Regions from separate parts of the Ruegeria sp. YKSF131 genome, predicted to be linked through region 4. Evidence: riboswitches for the same ligand, from Rfam matches in the RefSeq annotation. Region 4 holds a riboswitch; each other region holds the start of a gene.

Region 1 (5,687 bases), on a different contig from region 4:
CCCACAAGCTTAGGGCTAATCCTCTTCGAAGGGGTCCCATTCATCTTCGACTTCGGGAAGGGCCTCAGTCTCAACCTTGGCGGCACGCTGTTCAGGTGTTTCGATCCTTATGATCCTCGCCTTGGGGAACTGCGTCAGCACGGCCTGAACCAGCGGGTGTTCTTCGGCCTCGGCTTTCAGGGCCAGTTCGGCCCGGTCCCGCACTTCCGCGATGGTCGCGGCATCCCCGTCCGAGACAATGGAGACGGCCCACCGATTGCCAGTCCAGCGTTGCAGGGCAGAGCCCAATCGCGACGCCAGATCCGACGGTGCCTGAGGCGTCGGGGTGAATTCGATCCGGCCGGGCTGGTACGACACAAGGCGCATGCCGCTTTCCACCTCGACAAGCAGTTTCACATCGCGGTTTGTGCGGATCAGTTCCACCACATGCCCGAAGGTTGGATAGCGGGCCAGGGCCGTCTGGGCATCCTGCGCCAGCGCGGCAACCGGTGCGCCACCCGCGCCGCGCGGGGGCGATGCATAGGCAGGCGGCGGGGTCGCGTTGGATTGCGTTGCCACCGGGGCCTGCCGGGACATTGACATGCCCCCGCCCGGCCCGCCGGGTGGCGAAGGTGGGGCGTCTTGCAGCCGTTTGATCAGCTCTTCGGGGCTGGGCAAATCGGCGACATGCGTCAGTCGGATAACAGCCATTTCGGCGGCCATCATCGCGTTGGGCGCGGCAGAGACTTCCTCCAGCGCCTGCAGCAGCATTTGCCACATCCGGGTCAGAACCCGCATCGGCAAGGCCTCGGCCATGTGCTGGCCCCGTGTGCGTTCGTCGGGGGAAACCGTCGGGTCCTGGGCCGCGTCAGGTGTGATCTTTACGACGGACACCCAATGCGTGATTTCGGCCAGATCGCGCAGCACGGCCAGAGGGTCCGCGCCTTCCGCATATTGTCCGCTCAGTTCAGTGAGCGCCCCTGCCGCGTCACCGCGCAGGATCATGTCCATCAGGTCCAGAACACGACCACGATCCGCCAGACCCAGCATCGCACGGACCTGATCGGCGGTCGTCTCGCCAGCCCCGTGTGAAATCGCCTGATCCAGCAGTGAGGTCGCGTCCCGGGCCGACCCTTCTGCAGCGCGGGTGATCAGCGCCAGCGCATCGTCGGCGATCTGCGCGCTCTCGGCCCCGGCGATCTTGCGCAGCAGGCCGATCATGTCTTCGGGCTCGATCCGGCGCAGGTCAAAGCGCTGACACCGCGACAGAACCGTGACCGGCACTTTGCGAATCTCGGTGGTCGCGAAGATGAATTTCACATGTGCGGGCGGTTCCTCGAGCGTCTTGAGCAGCGCGTTGAATGCGCTGGTCGAGAGCATGTGAACCTCGTCGACGATGTAGATCTTGTAGCGCGCGCTGGCTGCGCGATAGCGGACACTGTCGATGATCTCGCGGATATCGCTGACGCCGGTACGGCTGGCGGCATCCATTTCCATCACATCGACATGGCGGCCTTCCATGATCGCGATGCAATGCTCGCACTGACCGCAAGGCTCTGTTGTCGGCCCTCCGGTTCCATCCGGTCCGATACAGTTCATGCCCTTGGCGATGATCCGTGCCGTGGTGGTTTTACCCGTTCCGCGAATGCCGGTCATGACAAAGGCCTGCGCAATCCGGTCGGCTTCAAAAGCGTTTTTCAGGGTGCGCACCATGGCATCCTGACCCACCAGGTCGGCAAAGGTTTCCGGGCGGTATTTGCGGGCGAGAACCTGATAGGCGGGGCTGGGCGTGTCTGTCATGTCTACTCGCTCGGATTCGGTGCTTCGGCACAGCGTAGTGGCGGCGGCAGTCCGCGTCCACTGTGGGGCGTGATGATTTTTTGTTTCAGAAACGGGCTGGTTTCCAACTAAACTGGTCCAGCGGATTTAATGGCTCATTTCTTAAAGAGTACCTTGGGGGAGGACGCACTTCATGTCGCAGCTGGTCATTTTTGCTCTGCAGGTCGGAGGCGGAACGCTTGCCCTTACTTCAATGCCCGGGCGTGGCGGGGATTACGTCGGCGATCTGGATATGATTGCGGCGTGGAAACCGGGCCTTGTGATTTCAATGACGACGGATGTTGAAATGCTTCAGGATGGCGCGCAGCACTTTGGCAGCGACATCCAAAGCCGTGCCAGCCGGTGGGTTCACCTGCCGATCGAAGATTTTGGAGCACCGACGCAGGCGGTTCAGAAGGCCTGGCCAGAGGTCAGCGCCACGGCCCGACATGCGCTGTCGGGCGGTGGCCGGGTTCTTGTGCATTGCCGTGGGGGGTGCGGCAGATCCGGGATGATTGTTCTGCGACTGATGGTTGAATGCGGTGAACGCGCCAGCGACGCACTGGACCGCCTGCGGGCCGTGCGCCCCTGCGCTGTCGAAACCGATGCGCAGCTGGCCTGGGCGTCCCGGATCACCCCGGCACAGGTGGAAGTGGGATCAAGCTGACAGCTGCTGGGGTGCGTAGCCGGTTTTCCGAGGCCGGATCGTTGAAACCTCGATCATGGCGCAAGGCGGGTTCGCGACAATGCCCGAGGGCAGCGTGCTGAATGTAGGTCCGAAGATCAAATCGGCATAGGCATCAAGGTCCCGAATTGCCGTATCAGGGTGCGCCCCGCAGAAAACGCGAACGCTGTCGGATCGCGCTCGGATCGTTGCCATGCACCCTTCCGCGCAATGTGATAGCGCGCTGCTGCCTTCAAATTCGAAATCCTCGCTGGTGGCCGAAACCGCCTGCGCCATGGCTTCGGAAATCGAGCGGGCCAGTCGCGCCAAAGCCGGGCAGGTTTTGCCCGTCCGCTGGCACACTGTTGCGCTGTATTCGTGTGACTTTGTCTTCCAGATCATCCTGCGCCCTCCGCGCGTGGTGGGCTGGAATATTGGGGCAGGTGGGACAGCATTTCGCCGTCAGGACCTGCCCGGACACCCCGCCCGAGTTTCGGTTTCAGTTCCGATGGCAGGTCTCCTGACTTGCGGGTCATTGCTCTGCCGACCTTCCCAGCCCATAGGCCAGTGGTATTTCGGCATTGCTTAACGCTTACAGTTGCGGGGGCAGTCGCGGACTTGGTTGATGCCTGCGTGACCAGACAAACCGCACCGTGTTCCCTTTTCATCCCGACCTCTTGTGGGGGCCGGAAACCATCACACAACCGCTAGCGTCTGATCGCGTTCCGAGTCAAGCCGATCTTTAGGCCGGACGTTTGGTCATGCTGGATGCGGTTTACGTTCCGGCCTAGTGTCGTCAGCATCGAAGGCAGGCAAACCGATTGTTTCAGCGAAAGCCGGGAATCATGTTGGATACGGAACAGACGGTGTTGATCGAAGATTTCCGCTTTCCGTCAGGGTCCGTGACCTTGTCGGCGCGGTTGCATCGGCCAGTGGGTGAGCCGGAAACCGTTGTCGTGCTGAACAGTGCCACAGGCGTGCCGCGTGACTATTATCAACACTTCGCGCGATGGCTGGCTACCGAGCGGGGGATAGCTTGCCTGACCTATGACTATCGGGACTACGGGCTTTCTTTGGTCGGTCGCCTGAAAGACGCAACTGCAACAATGGCGGATTGGGCATTGATCGACATGCCAGCGGCACGGGCCGAATTGCGCAGGCGATTTCCTAAGGCGCAGCACTGGACCATTGGCCATTCGGTCGGTGCGATGCTGGGGCCGGTGCAGCCGGATATCAACCAGATCGACCGTATGATCTGTGTGTGTTCGGGGCTGGTGACTTTGAAAGATCACCCATGGCCCTATCGGGGGTTGGCGGGGCTGTTTTGGTATGGCCATGCACCGCTGATGGTGCGGGCGCTTGGCTATCTGCCTGGCAAAGCAATCGGGTTTGGCTCGGACCTGCCAGCCTCGGTATACTGGCAATGGCGCAAATGGTGCACAGCTCCTCTTAGCTACGTTCCCGAGATCGGGCAGAATTTGCCTGATGCGCATTGGGGCAGTTCTGGAACAGCTGTGGATCTGTTCACGTTCGAAGACGACCAGATGGTTCCGCCCGAGGCGGTTTGGCGCCTTGCCGATCTGTATGGCCCCGGGGCCAGACGCCACCTTCTGAAGCCTGCCGAATTTGGGCTGCCGGAGATTGGTCACATAGGCGCATTTGCCCGGCGCAATGCAGCGGTCTGGCCGCGCCTGATCGCCTGATCAGACGCGACGCAGGTTTTCCATAACACCTTGCAGCTATGGCCGTTTGCGAAGCTTCTTGTCCTGCATGACACCGCGGACCATCTTGCCGAACGCCTTGTCCCGCGCCCGCGATTGCGCAACGGTTTCCGAGTTTCGCTGATCTTCGCGCCGCAGCTTGCGCCAACGGTCCAGCCGCGCCGGATCAAGAACGCCCTTGCCTATTGCGTTCTGCACGGCACAGCCGGGCTCGGTCTCGTGCTGACAATCCGAAAAGCGGCAGCTTTGGCCAAGCTCTGTGATGTCCGAGAACACGTTGTCGATCCCGTCCTGAGCGTCCAACAAACGCAATGCGCGCATTCCCGGCGTGTCAATCAGCCAGCCACCGTTACCCATCCGGTGCAACGCGCGCACCGTTGTCGTGTGCCTGCCCCGTGCGTCGTCTTCGCGAATTCCAGAGGTGGCGAGGTTTTGATCCGTCATGGCGTTGCTGAGCGTCGTTTTACCCACGCCCGACGACCCGACCAGCGCGCCGGTCTGGCCTTTGGGGCACCATGCCAGAACCTTTTCGATATCTGCCGGGTCCAGCGCATTGATCGCCAGTACCGACAAAAAAGGGTCCAGAGATTGCACTTGTCCCGAGAAACTGCCGGGGTCATCCGACTGGTCAGCTTTCGTCAGGACAACGACAGGATAACATCCGGCCTGATGTGCCAGCGCCAGATAACGTTCCAGCCGGGGCAGGTTGAAATCGGCGTTGCACGAGCTGACGATGAACAACACATCGACATTGGCTGCTATCAGTTGTGTTGCGGCACCTGTACCGGCAGCCCTGCGTTGCAGCAGGCTGCGCCGGTCCAGAATGTGACGCACGCGGTTTTCGGCGTCGGCAAGGACCCAATCCCCAACGGCATATGAACCGGTCGGATTATCCGGTGTCAGCAAAGGGATATCACCATCCGGGCTCAGCCCGATCAGACGGTCCCGATGTACCGATGCGATACGAAAGGGCGTGTCAGAAGGAAAAACCGCATGCTGCGCGGCAAAGTAAGAGGACCATCCCAGGTCCGAAAGCGTATAAGACATTTATCTGCCTGTTTTCAGAAACAGCAATGCCAACGGATGGCAAGCGCGCATCCGCAGGTCGTGTGTTCAGGCAGTCCGGTGATTCCGGTGAATCAGAACCAGTCTGCCCGAAGGGTTTTCACTACAATCATAAAGCCCTCCTGTGGCTGTGGTTCACGAAGTGAGAGGTTGGACATCGACCCAAGCGGGGCTCGTTGTGGCTGCTTCCTTCCGGACCTGACCAGGTTGGCGAGGCGCTCGCCCGCGCCAACCTCTCGAGTCCGGATATAGGGAAGGCAACGGGAAAAGACAACCCGTCAGAGCGTCAGGCGGATGCGTTCAAATCCCCTGCCATCCGAGCCCAGCAACACGGGATCGAACCTGCGCAACTCATCCAAATATTTCGGGGCGCCCGGACCTGTTCGAAGAATTGTTGTCACGCCCCGCTGCGGCATCAGCGAGAACGGGTAGGGCTGCGT
Region 2 (5,687 bases), on a different contig from region 4:
CCCGATTGCCGAGCCAACAGCAAGGCCGCACACAATCGCAACCGAAGGCGGCATTCCATAGCGGAAGGTAAACTGCCCCATCACAACCGACGACATCACCATGATGGCCCCAACACTCAGGTCGATGCCTGCGGTCAGGATCACAAGGCTTTGTGCCGCGGCCACGATCCCGACGATCTGAACCTGTTGCAGGATCAATGTCAGCGCAAAGGGCGAAAAGAACTTGGGGCCCAGCAAGACACCAAAGATGACGATGGCAGCGACAAGGACAATCAGCGGGACCAGCGACGGGTTCACATGCAGAAAATGCTGAACCGTCCCGACAAATCCGCGTTGGTGATCGTCAAACTCGGCGACTTTCTCCGGGCTGCCTTTTGCGGCGGTTTCGAAATCGTCAGCTTGTCGTGAAGAATCGGACATGGAACTTCCCCCAAAGCGTCAGGTTTATGACGACTTTAGCAAGGTTTCAGGCGTGTGGGTGGTTTTGATAAGTGGAAGGCCGCGCAGCGGCCTTCCAAACATTCAGCTTAACCCCAGCAGAGGTCCATGCCTTCCTGAACCGAGATGGACTCGACGCCGTCGGCGGCCTTATCCGTCACAAGCGCCACACCGGTGTCAAAAAAGTCCTTACCGGGTGTGTTCTCGGGCTTCACGCCTTCGTCCGCCCATTTCTTGACGGCCTCAACGCCCAGCGATGCCATCAGCAGCGGGTATTGCTGTGATGTTGCACCGATGACGCCGTCCGCCACGTTCTGCACGCCAGGGCAGCCGCCATCGACGGAAACGATCAACACGTCATTTTCGCGCCCGATAGCCTTAAGCGCTTCATAAGCGCCCGCTGCCGCCGGTTCGTTGATGGTGTGCACCACGTTGATCGTCGGGTCTTTGGCCAGCAGGTTCTCCATGGCGCGACGACCGCCTTCTTCGTTGCCAGCGGTGACATCGCTGCCAACAAGACGCGGGTCGTTTTCATCGCCAATCACGTTCGGATCGGCCAGATCAACACCGAACCCCTGAAGGAACCCTTGATTGCGAAGCACATCCACAGTGGGCTGGCTGACCGCAAGGTCCAACGTGGCGATTTTGGCGTCATTTGCCGCATCTCCCAGCGTGGCTTTTGCCCATTGTCCGATCAGAAGCCCCGCAAGGAAATTGTCCGTGGCAAAGGTCGCGTCGGCCGAGTCGATAGGCTCAAGTGGGGTGTCCAGCGCAATCACCAGCAGCCCGGCATCGCGGGCCTGCTGCACCGCCGGAACGATGGACGACGTATCCGACGCGGTCAGCAGGATACCCTTTGCGCCATCCAGAATGCAGGTTTCAATGGCCTGAACCTGAGTTTCGTGGTCTCCGTCGACTTTGCCGGCAAAGGCTTTCAGCGTCATGCCAAGCTCTTCGGCTTTAGCTGTGGCACCCTCTCTCATTTTAACAAAGAAAGGGTTGGTATCCGTCTTGGTGATCAGGCAAACGGTTTCACCTTCGGCCATTGCACTGCTTGCCATGGCCGTAACCGCCAGCGCCGTGGCGCCTGCAAGTTTCGCAAGTTTCATCGGTAGTCCTCCCAGTTTTCCCAATGCCCTTCCGGGCATACGTTTGATCGGGCGAAAACCGGCCCGATCTCACATAAAAACCATCACAAGATTCGAATTTCGAGTCAATAAATAAATCACTCTTATTTATTATTGACAGAAAGGAAGGGTTCCAACATTGTCGTCATGAAGGGGATGGCCGTGTCTGCAATGAACTCTCAGGGCAATACCACTGGCGTACGCGAGCCAGACATGCGCGGCACCAACCAAAGTGGAATGCGGGCCCGAAATGAACGGCTTGTCCTGTCACTGGTCCGGCGCCATCAGGCCCTCGCAAAATCTGAAATCGCGCGCATGACCGGCCTGTCGGCGCAGACGGTCTCGGTCATCATGCGCCAGTTGGAGAACGATGGGTTGCTGTTGCGGGGCGAACCGATCCGGGGAAAAGTCGGACAGCCATCGGTTCCCATGCGCCTGAACCCGGACGGCGCGTATTTCTTTGGGCTCAAAGTCGGGCGGCGCAGTACCGAACTGGTGCTGACGGATTTCCTTGGCAACGTCAGGCACCGCGAACGGCGGACCTATGATTTTCCGACGCCCGAGGCGACATTGAGCTTTTCCACAGAAAGCCTCGACAAAGTGATGGCGTCAATGTCGCACGAGGCGCGCAGCAGAATCGCGGGCCTTGGGATTGCCATGCCGTTCTACCTTTGGGACTGGGCACAAACATTGCAGGTTCCTCAGGAAAAAATGGATCCGTGGCGTGACGCGGACCTGAAAGGCGCGTTGGCCGCTAGCTATGACGTGCCGGTTTTCCTGCAAAACGACGCAACGGCCGCCTGCGGTGCCGAGCTGGTGTTTGGCCCGGCGGAAGGCCCACGAGATTTCCTGTATTTCTATGTCGGCTTCTTCATCGGGGGCGGGGTGGTTCTGAACGGCTCCATCTTTCCGGGGCGGGGAAATGCCGGTGCGCTTGGCCCATTGCCTGTGCCGGACGAAGTGGGCGGAGTGAAACCGTTGATAGATGTCGCCAGTCTTTATGTGCTGGAGCGTGCGGTTGGTGGAAATGCCGCAACAGCCGGTTCAATCTGGGAAACGACACGGCATTGGGACGTACCGGAAACCCTCCTTGAGAATTGGCTGAACCAGGCGGCGCACGGAATCGCCCATGCCATCGTCTCTTCTTGCAGCCTGATCGATTTCGAATGTATCAAGATTGATGGCTGGATGCCTGCTGATATCAAGGCGCGGCTGGTGGAAAGGGTTGAGCTCAAACTATCCCATATGAACCTGACCGGGCTTGAACGGCCCTTGGTGCTGGCAGGGGCGGCGGGCCCGGATGCCCGGTCATTGGGGGCGGCCAGTTTGCCATTGTCGGAAAGATACCTGCTCGAAGGGTAGGTTCATCCCCGAAAAACCCCGACCTGTATCCAAAGCGGATCAACCGGAAAAAGGGCATTGCCCGCTGAACTTTTTGACAGCCAGCGCAATTGATCGTTGACGGATGCTGAAGAAGTCTGGCAAGCCGCTCGGCATGTCCGGTTCCGGGGCGTGCTCTGGAATCAATAGGGAATGCGGTGCGGGCTTTGGCCCAATTCCGCAACTGCACCCGCAACTGTAAGCGGCGAGCAGGGCTGAAGTGCCACTGGAGTTAATCCGGGAAGGCCAGCCCAACGCTTTGACCCGCAAGTCAGGATACCTGCCGGACATGTGCCTTTGACAAGGGCACTCCTAATCGGCGACGGGATGTGCGTCGGAGCAGGATGCTTGAAAAAGCAGCTCGGCTTGGACGTCCCCGCAGTCAAAACGCATCTCGTACCGGGGTTGGTACGAAGGGACAAGGACGACTATTGATGACCAAGCTGCTTTCTGCAGCCGCTGTGGCGATGGCGCTTCCAGCGATGGCAAATGCGCATTTCCTGCTGGAATACACCTCTGACACCATGATCGACGCACCGGGGAATGTTCCGGTCAAGCTGATCTTCTGGCATCCGTTCTCGAACGGGCATGTCATGGATCTGGACAAGCCGCAGGAATTCTACGTGATCCACAACGGTCAGAAAACCGACCTGCTGGACACTCTGGAACCCGTGCGTTTCACCGGCGGCGAAAACGAAGGCGCGGCATTCAAGGGTTATGTTCCCGTCAAACGGTCGGGCGACTATGTGCTGGTGACAGTTCCCCAGCCCTATTACGAGGGGTCTGAGGATATCTATATCCAGCAGATCGCCAAGGCATTCATGAACCGCAACGAATTGCCGACCGACTGGATGAACCCGGTGGGCTTGCCGGTTGAGATCATCCCGCTCAACAAACCGACCAACATCATCGCGGGTTCGACCTTTACGGGTCGGGTTATGGCAGAAGGCCAACCGGTTGCGGGTGCCGAGATCGAGATCGAGTACATGGCCGCAGAACCGGACATGGAAAGCACGGCTGCTTCGGCCCCGACCGTCTCGCCGTTGCCGGGTGGTGCATTGGTCGCAACTTCGGATGATAACGGGTATTTCACATTCGGCGTTCCAAAAGCCGGATATTGGGGTTTTGCAGCGCTCGGCGCCGGTCCCGTGACCGAACACAATGGCAAAGAACTCAGCCAGGACGCGGTCATCTGGATCCGCGCCTGGGATTTGGAGTAACCGTAGATGCATATCGTTGACGGAGCCTTGTCCAACCCGGTTGTGATCGGCGGCGCCGTCGCTGCGGCGGGTGGAATTGCCATGGGCCTCAGGTCGCTGGATCTTGATCGCATCCCCACTGCGGGGGTGCTGTCAGCCAGCTTTTTCGTGGCATCGCTGATCCATGTTCCTATTGGTCCGTCGTCGGTGCACCTGATCCTCAACGGTATGGCCGGGCTTTTGCTGGGGTGGGCCGCATTCCCGGCCCTGTTCGTCGGGCTTTTGCTGCAAGCCGTCTTCTTTGGCTTTGGCGGGTTGACGGTATTGGGGATCAACACCCTGAACATCGCGTTGCCCGCGGTTCTGGCCGGACTGATCTTTAGCCGCCTGATCGCCCACGGCTCACCTCTGCAAGGTGCGATATGGGGCGGGGTTGGCGGTGCCTTTGCCATTGCCGCCACAACCGGCATGGTTGCGTTTTCACTGGCCTTGTCCGGGGATGCCTTCCTGCCTGCGGCCAAGCTTGTTTTCTTTGCACATATTCCTGTCATGGCGATTGAGGCGATCCTGACCGGGTTCGCGGTTTTGCTGGCGCGCAAGGTCAAGCCCGAGCTGTTTGTCAAACGAGCGGTCGCATGAGGTATCTGGCAATCATTCTGGCGCTGTGCTGTGCACCCCTACCTGCCTTGGCGCATAAGGTCATAGCCGGAGTGTTTGAATCCGGTGACGCCATCGAAGGCGAAATCGGCTTTTCCAACGGCGACATGGCAAGCGATACCGAGGTCATCGTCAACGGCCCGGACGGAGCCGAGCTGGGCCGTATCGTAACAGATGCAGACGGGTTCTTTATCTACACGCCAAACGCGCCGGTGGCCCATACTTTCTTTGCAATCCTTGGTGCCGGGCATGTGGCCGAGGTTACCATGCCCGCTGCGGATGTCGCCCGGATCATGGGCGTTGAAGCGGAACCTGATACCCCGCCAACAAACGCACCTGCCCAGACAGCGGCGGTGCTCAGCGATGAACAACAACAGGTCATTGCCAGGGCTGTTCGTGATGAGCTGCGCCCGCTACGACGCGAGATCGCGGCTTACCGCGAACAAAATGATCTGCAAACTGTTCTGGGTGGGATCGGATATATCGTCGGTCTGTTTGGTCTGGGCTTTTACTTTGCGGCACGCCGCAAGCTGGCGGCCTGATGGCGCATGTTCTGGGACAACAGGAAAGCACGCTGGTCAAAGCGGGCGCGCAGCGGCGCGGCGCGATCAACCCGCTTGATCCTAGGATGCGGATCGTTATGGCGGTTGTCTTCGCGGTGGTGACAGTGGCGGTGTCCTCGCTGACAGCGCTGTGCGCGGCTCTGGCGGTGTCCCTTTCGCTTCTTGCCGCGTCGCGTCTGCCCTGGCGGAAGACATTGAAACGCATGGCCATGATGGACGGGTTCATCCTGTTCATGCTGGTGTTGTTGCCATTCTCCATGCCCGGCGACCCGATGTTTACGCTCTGGGGGTTTCCCGCAAGCTGGCAGGGCTTCTGGAAAGCG
Region 3 (5,687 bases), on a different contig from region 4:
GTACCATTGCGCGCGACGAATGGCGCTCCGATCTGCGCCGCGCGAGACGCCTGATAAAAAAGAGGGCGACGACGTCCACCTACGCTGCCCAAAATTTATGAGCGGGCTGTGACGCTATCTTCGGCCGAGTATAAATATGCGGTCGAGCCGATTCTTACATGTGGGTAGAGATCATTGATATGGGCCATGATCATTCTAACACATCCAGAACTTGCGCGACCACCGATGCTTCTAGGCTGAGGCGTGCCGTGAATTCTGAGATATGTATCTCGATTTCCAACGTATAGATAAAGGGCTCGAGAGCCGAGAGCATTACTTGGCCCGGGTTCCATACCATCCCGAAATTCCGCGTATTCGGGGTTGCGCTCGATCATTGAAGCCGTTGGCGTCCAATGTGGCCACTCGACCTTGCGCCGGATAGCATAGGTTCCGGGCTCGTAAAGGTTCCCTCGCGCGATCGCAACGCCATAGCGCATTGCGGTCCCGCCTTCCTCGATATGGTAAAGATAGCGCGCGACCGCATCGACATGGATGTCACCAGGAACCAAACCATCATTTGCTACGACACGTCGTGGTAAAAAACGGTCATGAACGCCCCATGGATTTGAGGTCGCTGGATCGTAATCAAATGGCGTGACCTGGCTGTCCCAATAGGTCTTTTGCGACGAGGTTGGCCATGTTTTGGCGATCAATGGACTGGCCGCAGACGCGGAAAACAGCGCAGTGGTTGATTGAATGAAATAGCGCCTTGTCAGCATAGATCTCAGCCTGGTTCACAAGTTCAATGTATTTGCATCGCATTTTCACGATCAAATTCGAGTCTTAAAGCCTCTAGCAGCTAGAGCTTCAAGAGGTTTCAGGTAACGCTTAGTTTATCCAGTCGATCAGGTGCGCGGTGGCGTGAACTCTGATTTGATCGAGTTTGCTTTGGACTGGGTCAAAAAAGCAATGGAAAGAACCGAAATGCCCATTGTAGTTGCTTCATGTTTTCGGTTTCCGACGATGCAAGCCAAAGGAACAAGACGGGAATTCGGCGCGGCTTTGCAACAGCTTATCTGTCCTTGGATACAGAGCGGCAAAAACCCGCGCGCACGCTGTACTTGCCGCTTAGACCCGCTGAATCCGCGTAGTTGTCTTCTCAGCCAGGAATGTCAATCAGGAGTCATCGCCGTCAGGCTGCACGGTCACTTTGGCCTCCACGGGCACACCCTCAACCATCAGAGGGCTGTGGCTGTTGCCATTGAGAGAAACTTTTACTTCAACATCGCCATCGGGGAGCGACGGAAGGTGTAACCAATTGGCATAAAGGCGGCCCAGCTTTTCGCCGTTGATATAAACATGCGCGTGACCTTCGCCTGGAACGTCAGCCGTGGAGGCATTTTCCGGAGCAAAGCGAAAGTTCTGCGGTGTCACACGCAGATTCCAGCCCGCCATAGGATCCTTAATCATCTGGATCGCCACACTGGGGGCGTCGCTGTCGGCAGGCAGATTAGTGGCAGCGGAGTGGTCGTGCGCTGCCATCTCCATGTTGCCGCCGTGTTGGGCCGGGTCAGTATGGTCATGGCTCTCAAAGGTGCTACCGCTGCTGGCGGCAATCACAAAGCCAGCACCGCCGCCAAAGACAAGTCCGATGGCAAAGAGAGCAAGAGAACGGGACATCTTGTCATCCTCAATAAAAAAAACCCGCCGGTGTAACCAGCGGGGTAGCAATGGAGGAGCGCGATCAGACTGCAGCGCCTGCGCGCTTGCCTTCTGTCTGCCAGAAGTGGCCGGTGAAACTGCCTAAGAGTGCCCAGGCGGCCATGCCGATGCCGAAGGCCCGGGCAGCAAAAAGCGCCCCGATCTCGGTCGGAACCGGCCCAGAGAAACTCTCAGGCTCAGGGGCCCCGATAATATGCGGTACCATTAGCAGCACGGCCGCAATCAGGTAGCTTACCAGGTTACCTCCAAAGGCAATCAGCCACATGGCTACGCCGGCTGCGGCAACGGTGACCGTCCACCAGATCTGACGCACTCCCACATCTGCTGCCGCTACGCCGGGAACTTCTGGAGCCAGTGACAAGCCAGGAGCAAAGTGGAAGGCGACAAAGCCCGCAAGACCCCAAAGCAGGCCGGTGCGGCCGTTGATCTCATGCCCCTGACGTTCGGCTACTGACATCAGCGCCGCCAGGACTAGCGCATAGCCGGTGTAGGTAAGCATGGTGAAGATAATGCTGAGACCATCGCGCATCGGCTCGGCGAACATGCCGGGCAGGTCGGGATGCGCAGTTACGGGATCAGCGCCAAAATGCACCAGGTCGCCGCCCTCATAGAGCTCGGCGTGAAGTAGCACTGGCTGCACGAAATACAACTGCAGAAGGGCGGCAATCAGCCCCGCTGCTGCACCAGCGAACAAGCCGCTGGTCAGAATACGACTGAACATTGTTTTAGTGGCAGGGGAAGCCAGTTGCGTGGCGCACATCATGAGCCGCGTCATGCAGGCCAGAAGCCTGAACATGGCCAGTCACGGTAATGATCCCTAGACCCAGAACCACGGCGAATACTGCAGGCAGAAAGGATGCGCCAGCGGCGGATGCCTTGATCGTTTTTGTCGTCATTTTAATCCTCCTCGCCGTCACACCCGACGGCATATGTTGTGTCCATCCTACGGCCGGTCTCCTGACTCGCAGGTCACAGCAGACTTCCCCCTTCCCAGCGCCATTACGCCAGTGGTATTGGAAGGCCGCTCGCCGCTCACAGTCGCGGGGGCGGTCAAGGCTTCAGTGCGGTAGTTTGGTGCACCGTCCTCATTCCCGTTTCAGTCCCAGTGCGTAGGCACCTTTGGACACCGTAGAAGCCTTTATTGTTCCATAGTGCTTTGTTCCGTCAAGTACGAAAGCGACATCATAGTATTCTGCAGCGGTCAATCTTAGGTAATGGCAGGCTTGGTTTAGATTTTAGCCGTTCAGTGCAGAAGGCTAAGTCGAAAAACACAAACTGTAAGCTGAAAACTCGACACCGGAGCTTTGGTCGGCAAGTTGCATGTTGGCTATCTTTTTTGTGCCGGTATACGTGCAATCGCCTTGAAACGTAGCTTACCTAGCTTCCTGGCGTCAGCGAAGTCGCCGTCAGTACTGTCCTCATACATCCGCATGAAGATCATTATGTCCGGAAGATCGACAACCGTAACCTCACCGAAAAGATAGGCGGTCTTGCCGCTTTGTCGCACCGCCAACGTCTGTGGTCGGTGACAACCGGACATGCAATCCACTTGCTGCAACTCGGCTTGCACCCCCGATGCCTCCAGCGTTGCGGCTAATTGATCATAAAGGGTGGAATCCGCGTCGCGGCAGGTTCTGCAAAGCGTGAGGTTAGGTAGGCACATGCGTCAGGCTGATCCTTGATCGAGAACTTCCATCTGAGATTTCATATTTGCTGGTCGGTTGTTAGCTCAGTTTCAATACGTGTTTTGACTCTAAGTCTGGAAAAGAGTCCATACTCAGGCAGGAAGGACACATGAGCCCTAGCCCTCGAAAACTTTGCAAATACACCGAGTGCGAGACGGGGATTTGGCAGGGCGAAGAAGCAACCATCAGACGAAAAAATTTTTAAGTTTCTACGTGAGACTGAGCTGAAGCAGGTGGTAGGCGATGAAGTGGAAACAGCTCACGCGAAACATCTTTGTTCTTCAATAATCTGAAACAGCATTGCCTCCGGGATCGGCTCGCCATGACACGCCTATTTTCAGGTCCGCGCGCACCGCGCCTCCCAAGGCGAATTCCGAGACGCGACAGGTTCTTGTTGCGCGTAACTAGGTTCGTTCTATCGTCAATTACAGTCTAGATCCGGGACATATAGCGGGGTTCGTGCTTGATGGTTACCTTTCGGTTACCACGACCGATCATGGGACTGAATGCGTAGCGACAACCGACGACATTCAAAAGGAAGTACGCTGATGCGAAACGCCTCGGCATTAACAACTTTTCTGTCTGCGTCACTACAACCGAGGATCGCCCATGCCGCCATCGGTTCTCGCCGCAACCCGGTGTGATGGGTGTTGTGATAACGGCATATCTCCGGGTGCAGCCAGTCTTCGAACTCCTCCAATGTCATCGACGCAGTGCCGGAGCCGTCGCATTTCCCCTTATCCTTGGGGGATAATTGCGTTCTTCCCTAAAGTAGATGAACGGCCTCCATGGTCGTCCTAATCAGGCGTTCGATATCTTCGCCGTAACGCGCTCGACCCGGTGGCCTTTACTTGACGGAGATACTCCAATCTGAGCGGGTCAAATGGAAGGTTTCGCTGCGGAAACGCGCCCATTGTCTACGTGTATGGCTTGCGGAATCCCAACAGTAGGCCAATACGACACCTCCGAGATATCTGGCGCGCGGATCGAATTCGTTCACACGCAATGGTGCAAACACAAGCAGATGGACGAGTCGGACTGAGCATCGAAACTCAACTATGCGCCCAGAACAATGCAGGTCGTGACATCAATTGCGAGAGGCAACCAATGTCTACCCAATGGTTTAGCCGCTAGAAACCTGTACCCAACGATCAGGGTGAATCGGGTCCTGTATTCGTAGGAAAAGATACCTTGTTTCCTTCCACGTTTTGATCCTGTTGGTAACATTGTCCAGAACCAAATCGCCTTCACTCGAGCGATAGACTAGAACAGCATGGCCATTGCGATTGGTGTCCAAGACGGTCGCGATTAGTAGCTTCGTAGGATCCACACCGTTCTGCACAAGTTCAAACTTCTTTTGCAAAGCGAAGTCTTCGCAATCTCCTGACCCTTGCGTCGGCAGTGTCCAGTATTCCTTTGTCCCGTATTGGCTTTGATCCGAAACGGCACGGATTCTCCGATTGACGCGCGTGTTGATCGTTTTAACGATCTGATTTTCTTGTGCCACGGACAGACCAGAACTACGAGCGCTCGCGCACGCCCAAGAGTAATCTTTGCATAGTGTTTTGGCACCGGATGGCGCTTCAATCTTTCTGTCAAGACCGATCGAGGGAAGCTCAGAGGCTTGTAATGTAGCGGCAGACACAAAAAAGCTGCATATAAAACAGATCATTGGGAGATAACCCAGCAGGTTTTTCGATAACATTCTCTGAACTAACGTGGGATTTGTCATATCTGCCTTCTCCATGCTCGTTCCTCGAAGGTATCCAAACTTCCGGGGCCAATGTATTTTATTCCAAGCCTTCATGTGCCTTGAGGCATTGCAACTGCTTCTTAGCCTCTAGGGGTAAAGCGGCAAAAATTTGCAGATTCTTTGGTATTTCTTCCTTAGTTGACAGCATCAGAGCATCCACGCCATCACCAGTCCGGCATAGCTAACAGCGCGAACTAGAGGGTAAGCTGATCGCAATTCTCTCATTCAACAAAAATACAACACAGATCGGCCGTCATCGCTTAAGGTTACGAAATACTGGGACAATGAAGCCGCTCCTCCCCAAACTGAGACAGGCAGTTTCGGTTTTTCCGGGCGCTGCAATTAGTGACCGCTAATGACATCTTTGACGACAGGCTCGTTGAGCAACGCCGTTAGCAGGGGGCATGCTGCTCCTTCAGTACAGGTCTGCACAAGTTCTACCAATGCTTGCTCCAGCCGTTGGAGAGCGGCGATCTTTGACCTGACCTTGTCGAGATGTTTTGTTGCGACGTCTTCGGCGTCACGACAGGCTTGCTCCGGCGCTTTGG
Region 4 (5,687 bases):
CAGTTTGTGAGGAAACCCAGATCAAGCTTGCTCGCCGTTGGAATACGCCTTCGAGGCCGCAGATTGTACGTATCTGGCATGGCGCGCTGACGACGCTGATATCCTTTGCGACCAGAAGCGATCGGGATCCGTCAGTCCAGATGATAGGACAGAAACCGTTCTGTCCTGCCGGCACTATACCCCCACTGTGCTTTGACACCGAAAACTTCTGAAACGGTTTGCAAAGACAAGGCTTGTTTGGGCGGGCCAAGAGAAACCAGCTGTCCTTCTGATAAAACAGCCACGCGATCACAGGCCATTGCCTGATTCAGATCGTGCAGTGCCATCACCGTTGTCACTTTTAGAATTCGAACACAGTCCAGGATCGACAGTTGGTGATGTATGTCCAGATGGTTGGTCGGTTCGTCCAAAAGCAAAAGGCCCGGTTGCTGCGCCAAAGCCCGCGCGATGTGCAGCCGCTGGCGCTCTCCTCCAGACAATGTTGCCCATTCTCTGTGTGCCATATCGGCCATTTCCACAGTTTGCAGGGCTTTGTCGACTTGCCTGGTATCTTCGGCGCGCCAGGGCCGTAAGGCCGACAGCCAGGGCGTGCGGCCCAGCTCGACCACGGACCGTGCAGTTACGCGTTCGGCTGTATCAGCCTGTTGTTCAACAATGGCAATCCGTTGGGCAATCTGTCTGCGCGACAAATGCGAAACGGGATGGCCCGCTATGACGACTTTTCCCGAAACCGGACGTGCCAAACCCGCCAACAGGCGCATCAGAGTTGATTTGCCCGAACCGTTGGGTCCGACCAAAGCCAGTGTTTCGCCGGGCTCCACGACAAACGATACGTCTGACAGCAAAGTCTTGCCGCGAACCGAAAATGTCAGGTTTTGCGCCTCGATCTTCATTGGGCGTTCCTCTGGCCGCGCACCAGAATTACGGCAAAGGCAGGCGCACCGATCAGGGCGGTAACCACCCCAATCGGCAGAACCTGACCCGGGATGATGATGCGCGACACGATATCGGCGCCGATCAGGAAGACCGCTCCGATCAAGGCGGCCGTTGGGATAAGCCTGCGATGCCCCGGTCCTACAAGGAACCGGGCAGCATGAGGGATGACCAGCCCGACAAAGCCGATGGACCCGACGATCGAAACCATGACCGCTGTTGTCAGCGCGGTGGCGAAGATCAGGGTTGCCTGCACCCGCCGCACCGGTATGCCCAGCGAGGCCGCTGAATCAGTGCCGAAAATAAATGCGTCCAAAGCTCTGGCGTGAAAGCGGCAAATAAGCCAGCCGGCAAAGGCCACCGGAATGGCCAGATATACATCCGGCCAGCGCACGCCGCTGAGGTTTCCCATCAGCCAGAACATGATCCCGCGCGCCTGATCGGCATTGGCGGATTTGGCGATGATGAAGGCCGTTAGCGCATTGAACAACTGAGACCCGGCAATTCCCGCCAAAACGATTTGCGCCGTCGCAGCCCGCCCGCCGCCTGCGCCGGAGGCTCGGGCCAGCAACGCGACAAAACCGAAAGCCAAAAGCGCGCCATTGAACGCGCCAAAAGACAGCGACAAAGCTCCCCCGCCCAAACCAGCGATGGTAACAGCCACGGCACCCGTCGAGGCCCCGGCAGAAATGCCCAAAATATAAGGGTCAGCCAACGGGTTTCGCAGCAATGCCTGCAACACGACCCCTGCGACAGCCAGACCGGCACCGCAGGACGCAGCGACCAGAGCGCGAGGAATCCGGTAGCTCCAGATAATACCCTGATCAATTGGGTCGACGGGCAGGTCCGCTCCGGCCAGCTTGTTGACCAGAACGGAGAGAACCAAATCGGGCGACAACGAGGTTTCCCCGATCATCGCGCCCGCAAGGACCGCCGCAATCAACAGTGGCACAGTTAGGCACGCGGCCTTGAAACCCTGCCGAAAGATTGCGGCGACCTCGTTCACAAGTTGTTTCCGATGGTATCCAGCTTCTCGGCCAGATCCTCCAGTGCCGGGATTGCGCGGATGGTGGCGTCCATGGCCTGCGCATCCATAACGACAATCCGGTCATTCTTGACCGCATCCATCTGGCTGGTCACCGGATCAGCGCGCAGGAACTCCAGCTTTTTCAGGTAGTCGTCCGCAGCAAAGCGACGGCGGTCCATCTTGGCAATCACGATCACCGTCGGATTGGCCTTGGCAATGGTTTCCCAGCCCACTGTTGGCCATTCTTCATCCGTCTCGACGACGTTGCGGATGCCCAATGTGCTCATCATGTATCCCGGTGCGCCCTTCTGCCCGGCCACAAACGGATCGCTTTCCATTTCAGGAGAGGAAAACCAGAATACGGCGGACACATCGTCCAGCTTCACGGCTTGCGCCTTGGCGACGGCTGCGGCTTCACGGGCCTTGTACTCGGCAACCAGGTCCGTGCCGCGTTCGGACACATCAAAGGCTGCCGCCAGTTCTTCGATACCCTGATACAGCGTATCGGTCGAGAACGCTTGCAGGCGGGTGCCATCGCCGCCGACCGTATTGTCTTTGCCGACGCAATCCGCAGGCATCACGTAAGTTGGAATACCCAGTTCGTGAAATTGCTCACGCGTGGCGACGATGCCCTCGGGTCCGACATGCCATTCATATTGCGCTGCGACCAGTCCCGGCCGCTTGGCAACAACGCTTTCAAAGCTGGGATCATTGTCTGCCAGACGCTCTACCTTGGCATTCACCTCGGCATATTCAGGCAGCACCTCGTTGAACCAGACCGAAGTTCCAAGAACCTGCTCACTCAGACCCAGCGCATAAAGCACCTCGGTCGCGGCTTGGCCGACCGTGACTGACGACGTCACTGGCGCGTCAAACGTGACCGAGTGACCGCAGTTTTCGATGGTTAAGGGAAAGTTTCCTTCGGCGGCAGCGCTGGTAGCCAGCAAGGAAAGGCCAATCAGGCCAGTGCGTAGAAACATGACAATCGATCTCCATGTGTCAATGACCAGAGAACGGGTGAATGGGCATTTACCGAAGCAACAGACGCTTTTCTGCCTGCTGTGAGCGCAGAGTGGTACATAGCCCGCCCGGCGCGTTTCTTCGGCAACCTCCCCGGACAACCCCGCCCGGTGTGTTTCGGTTTCATACCGGCAGGTCTCCTGACTGACGGGTCTTTGTCTGTCCTGTCTTCCCAGACCGAAATGGCCCAGTGACGGAATGGACAGCGCTCGCCGCCTACAGTTGCGGGGGCAGTTCCGGTTGGCACCAAAAGGCACCTCGGATTCCCTCTTAGCCACATCGGGACCGGTAAAACGCGGGTACCTTAACACTTACTCTGCGGCAAGAAAAAACTCGGGGGTCTTTCCCATTTTCTCCCAAGGGCATGAACCTGCGCGTCTCAACATGGTGCTGACGTCAGACAAGCCGCTGAGAAGGCGCTACAATCCGCCCCGAGGACGTCGGTGTGTGATATATAGGAAAATCATGGCTGGGGTGGTAGGATTCGAACCTACGATACACGGTACCAAAAACCGCTGCCTTACCACTTGGCTACACCCCAACGGTGAGCGGCTATCTACGATTGTTGATGGCAGGGTTCAAGAGCGTTTTGCAAAAAAAGCGAGCGCCGTAAATTTTTTTTGAAGGCCCCTCATTTGGTATCGATCAACACCGCTCCGGTACGGTTGCCTTCTTGTACCAGCGCATGGGCCGCAGCGCATTCTTCCAACGTAAAGACCTTGTGAACGGGGCAGATCAGTGCGCCATCAGTCAGTGCCTTGTGTAATGTCTTTATTGCGGTGGCGCGCAAGTCCGCGGGCAGCAGGTAGATCAGAACCGCTTCGAGCGTCACGGCCTTGAACATCATGGGTCCAAAGGGAAAGACAGGTGTCATATTCCGGGCAGATCCATATGCGTTGATACGGCCGTTTTCGGCGATGACGGCAATGTTGGTGGCAAGGTTCTGTCCAAATTCGACATCGACGATTCGACCGATTGCATGCCCATCATTTGCATCGAGGATCTGATCCGAAAGGTGTTCACCGGTGTAGTCGAGCACGACATCCGCACCAGCTGCCTTGACCCGGTCAAAGTTGCGGGCGCTGGCCGTTGCGATCACTTTGGCTCCGGCCCATTTGGCAAGCTGCACAGCCAGATACCCGACGGTGCCCGCCCCGCCATGGATCAATATGGTTTGCCCGCCCGGTGCGCCGCCCGAGAACACCGCATGGCTTGCAGTTAGGCCCGGAATTCCAAGAATTGCCCCGGTTTCAAGTGACACTGTCTCGGGCAGTTCGACAGCCTGAGATTCGGGCAGGGTGATGTGGCTGGCAGCTGTACCAAATGCGCGCTGCCATTGCCCGTTCCAAATCCACACGCGCCGGCCAATCCGCGCCGCGGGTACTCCATCGCCAACCGCTGTGATGACTCCAGCCCCGTCGCTGTGCGGAACGATCAGCGGAAACGGGGGTTCCGTGACACCCGGCCGGGTTCCCGCACGGGCCTTGATATCCGAGGGGTTTACGCCGGAATAGGACAACTCGACCGTGACTTCACCTGGTTCAGGCTGGATCAGGGGAATATCCTGTATACGCAAGACATCGACAGCGTCTCCGAAGGCTGAATAAGTGACTGCGCGCATAGCGTCCTCCATTTAGGTCGAGTTAAGCGGCGATTGGGCCGGTAACTCAAACACCTTGTCGCGCTTTTTCAGGGCGATGCGCAACCGCGGATACCGGAATTCGTCTTTCGCCTATTCCCGAATTTCGGAAGGATCGACGCCCCAAAGGTTCGATTTCAATGTCCAGCCACGGTATCCGCCAGCGGTGATCCGGCACCAGTCCTGCGAACAGGTTCCAAGGCGCGCCACTACTCCGGTCTCGAAATGAGCGTTCACGGGCGAGGCTGGATCGGGGCGGGCATAAACAGGCAGCATCTCGGATTCGATCAGCACCGTTCGAACGCCAGACAACAAGGCATAGTGAACCCAGCCACCCGCGCCGTCGCGGTCCTGAACCTTGCGCCAGTTTCCGTATTCGGCGGTGACCTGCAGCGGCATGCCGCGCCGTTTGAATACCCAGTCGATTCGGTGGGTTAGGGATGGTCCGCGTCGCACGTTGCCTTCGGCTGCCTTCATCGAAACATAGCGGGGCAGGGGTAGGTTGGTGACCGAACCGCGTTTGACCTCGGCATGTGCGGCACAGACACCGAACATGACCAGAAATACGGAAACTGCCGCCAGAGATCGGCGTTTTACAGGTAGATTGCCACTCACTGACTGCCCGCTCTTATGCCTGTTGATCCGGTTTTGAAAAAAGGTCGACTCAATGCCATTGGGGTTCTTGTGCCCCGCCTTATCCTGCGCCACGATGCCATGGCGCGCGTCCGTTTGCAAAGCAGTGGGAGAGCCGAGGTGCCAAGAGAACGTTTAAGTGTTGTTGTTACGCGACGGTTGCCTGAGGCAGTAGAAACCCGGTTAAGCGAATTGTTTAACGTGCGCCTGCGCGACGACGACACCCCAATGACGCGTGAGGAATTAGTAGCAGCGGTGCAGGATGCCGATGTGCTGGTGCCCACGGTGACCGATACCATTGATGGCGGGCTATTGGGTCAGGCGGGTGAAAAGTTGCGGCTGATCGCCAATTACGGGGCTGGTGTCGACAATATCGATGTGGCGACGGCGCGGCAGCGCGGCATATTGGTGTCCAACACGCCCGGCGTGCTGACC

The links. A riboswitch is a leader RNA that binds a small molecule or an ion and turns the genes downstream of it on or off. The one in region 4 is predicted to bind cobalamin.
Region 1: it holds a riboswitch for cobalamin, as region 4 does, so the genes downstream of both, AC2FLZ_RS10665 (hypothetical protein) here and AC2FLZ_RS01545 (ABC transporter substrate-binding protein) in region 4, are expected to answer to the same signal.
Region 2: it holds a riboswitch for cobalamin, as region 4 does, so the genes downstream of both, AC2FLZ_RS17070 (DUF4198 domain-containing protein) here and AC2FLZ_RS01545 (ABC transporter substrate-binding protein) in region 4, are expected to answer to the same signal.
Region 3: it holds a riboswitch for cobalamin, as region 4 does, so the genes downstream of both, AC2FLZ_RS11100 (CbtB domain-containing protein) here and AC2FLZ_RS01545 (ABC transporter substrate-binding protein) in region 4, are expected to answer to the same signal.

What each region holds. Positions count from the first base shown of each region.
Region 1 is NZ_JBXWQZ010000024.1:7,625-13,311, forward strand. Features, by position in the region: gene AC2FLZ_RS10655 (DNA polymerase III subunit gamma/tau) at 16-1,779, opposite strand; gene AC2FLZ_RS10660 (protein-tyrosine phosphatase family protein) at 1,952-2,464, shown strand; gene AC2FLZ_RS10665 (hypothetical protein) at 2,456-2,863, opposite strand; cobalamin riboswitch at 2,955-3,173, opposite strand; gene AC2FLZ_RS10670 (alpha/beta hydrolase family protein) at 3,307-4,164, shown strand; gene rsgA (ribosome small subunit-dependent GTPase A) at 4,201-5,229, opposite strand; RNA gene ffs (signal recognition particle sRNA small type) at 5,388-5,486, opposite strand; gene AC2FLZ_RS10685 (bifunctional 2',3'-cyclic-nucleotide 2'-phosphodiesterase/3'-nucleotidase) at 5,526-5,687, opposite strand, start outside.
Region 2 is NZ_JBXWQZ010000055.1:13,134-18,820, forward strand. Features, by position in the region: gene AC2FLZ_RS17055 (ABC transporter permease) at 1-420, opposite strand, end outside; gene AC2FLZ_RS17060 (sugar ABC transporter substrate-binding protein) at 528-1,547, opposite strand; gene AC2FLZ_RS17065 (ROK family transcriptional regulator) at 1,737-2,927, shown strand; cobalamin riboswitch at 3,049-3,247, shown strand; gene AC2FLZ_RS17070 (DUF4198 domain-containing protein) at 3,380-4,165, shown strand; gene cbiM (cobalt transporter CbiM) at 4,172-4,783, shown strand; gene AC2FLZ_RS17080 (NikL family nickel/cobalt ECF transporter subunit) at 4,780-5,343, shown strand; gene cbiQ (cobalt ECF transporter T component CbiQ) at 5,343-5,687, shown strand, end outside.
Region 3 is NZ_JBXWQZ010000025.1:33,138-38,824, forward strand. Features, by position in the region: gene AC2FLZ_RS11080 (hypothetical protein) at 1-54, shown strand, start outside; gene AC2FLZ_RS11085 (L,D-transpeptidase) at 96-758, opposite strand; gene AC2FLZ_RS11090 (hypothetical protein) at 1,156-1,659, opposite strand; gene AC2FLZ_RS11095 (CbtA family protein) at 1,724-2,422, opposite strand; gene AC2FLZ_RS11100 (CbtB domain-containing protein) at 2,427-2,597, opposite strand; cobalamin riboswitch at 2,632-2,847, opposite strand; gene AC2FLZ_RS11105 (DUF1636 family protein) at 3,029-3,364, opposite strand; gene AC2FLZ_RS11110 (transglutaminase-like cysteine peptidase) at 4,510-5,133, opposite strand; gene AC2FLZ_RS11115 (MerR family transcriptional regulator) at 5,482-5,687, opposite strand, start outside.
Region 4 is NZ_JBXWQZ010000002.1:124,541-130,227, reverse strand. Features, by position in the region: partial or broken gene AC2FLZ_RS01555 (ABC transporter ATP-binding protein) at 383-893, opposite strand; gene AC2FLZ_RS01550 (FecCD family ABC transporter permease) at 890-1,939, opposite strand; gene AC2FLZ_RS01545 (ABC transporter substrate-binding protein) at 1,936-2,940, opposite strand; cobalamin riboswitch at 3,094-3,285, opposite strand; tRNA gene AC2FLZ_RS01540 (tRNA-Gln) at 3,447-3,521, opposite strand; gene AC2FLZ_RS01535 (NADPH:quinone reductase) at 3,612-4,601, opposite strand; gene AC2FLZ_RS01530 (SH3 domain-containing protein) at 4,713-5,174, opposite strand; gene AC2FLZ_RS01525 (2-hydroxyacid dehydrogenase) at 5,373-5,687, shown strand, end outside.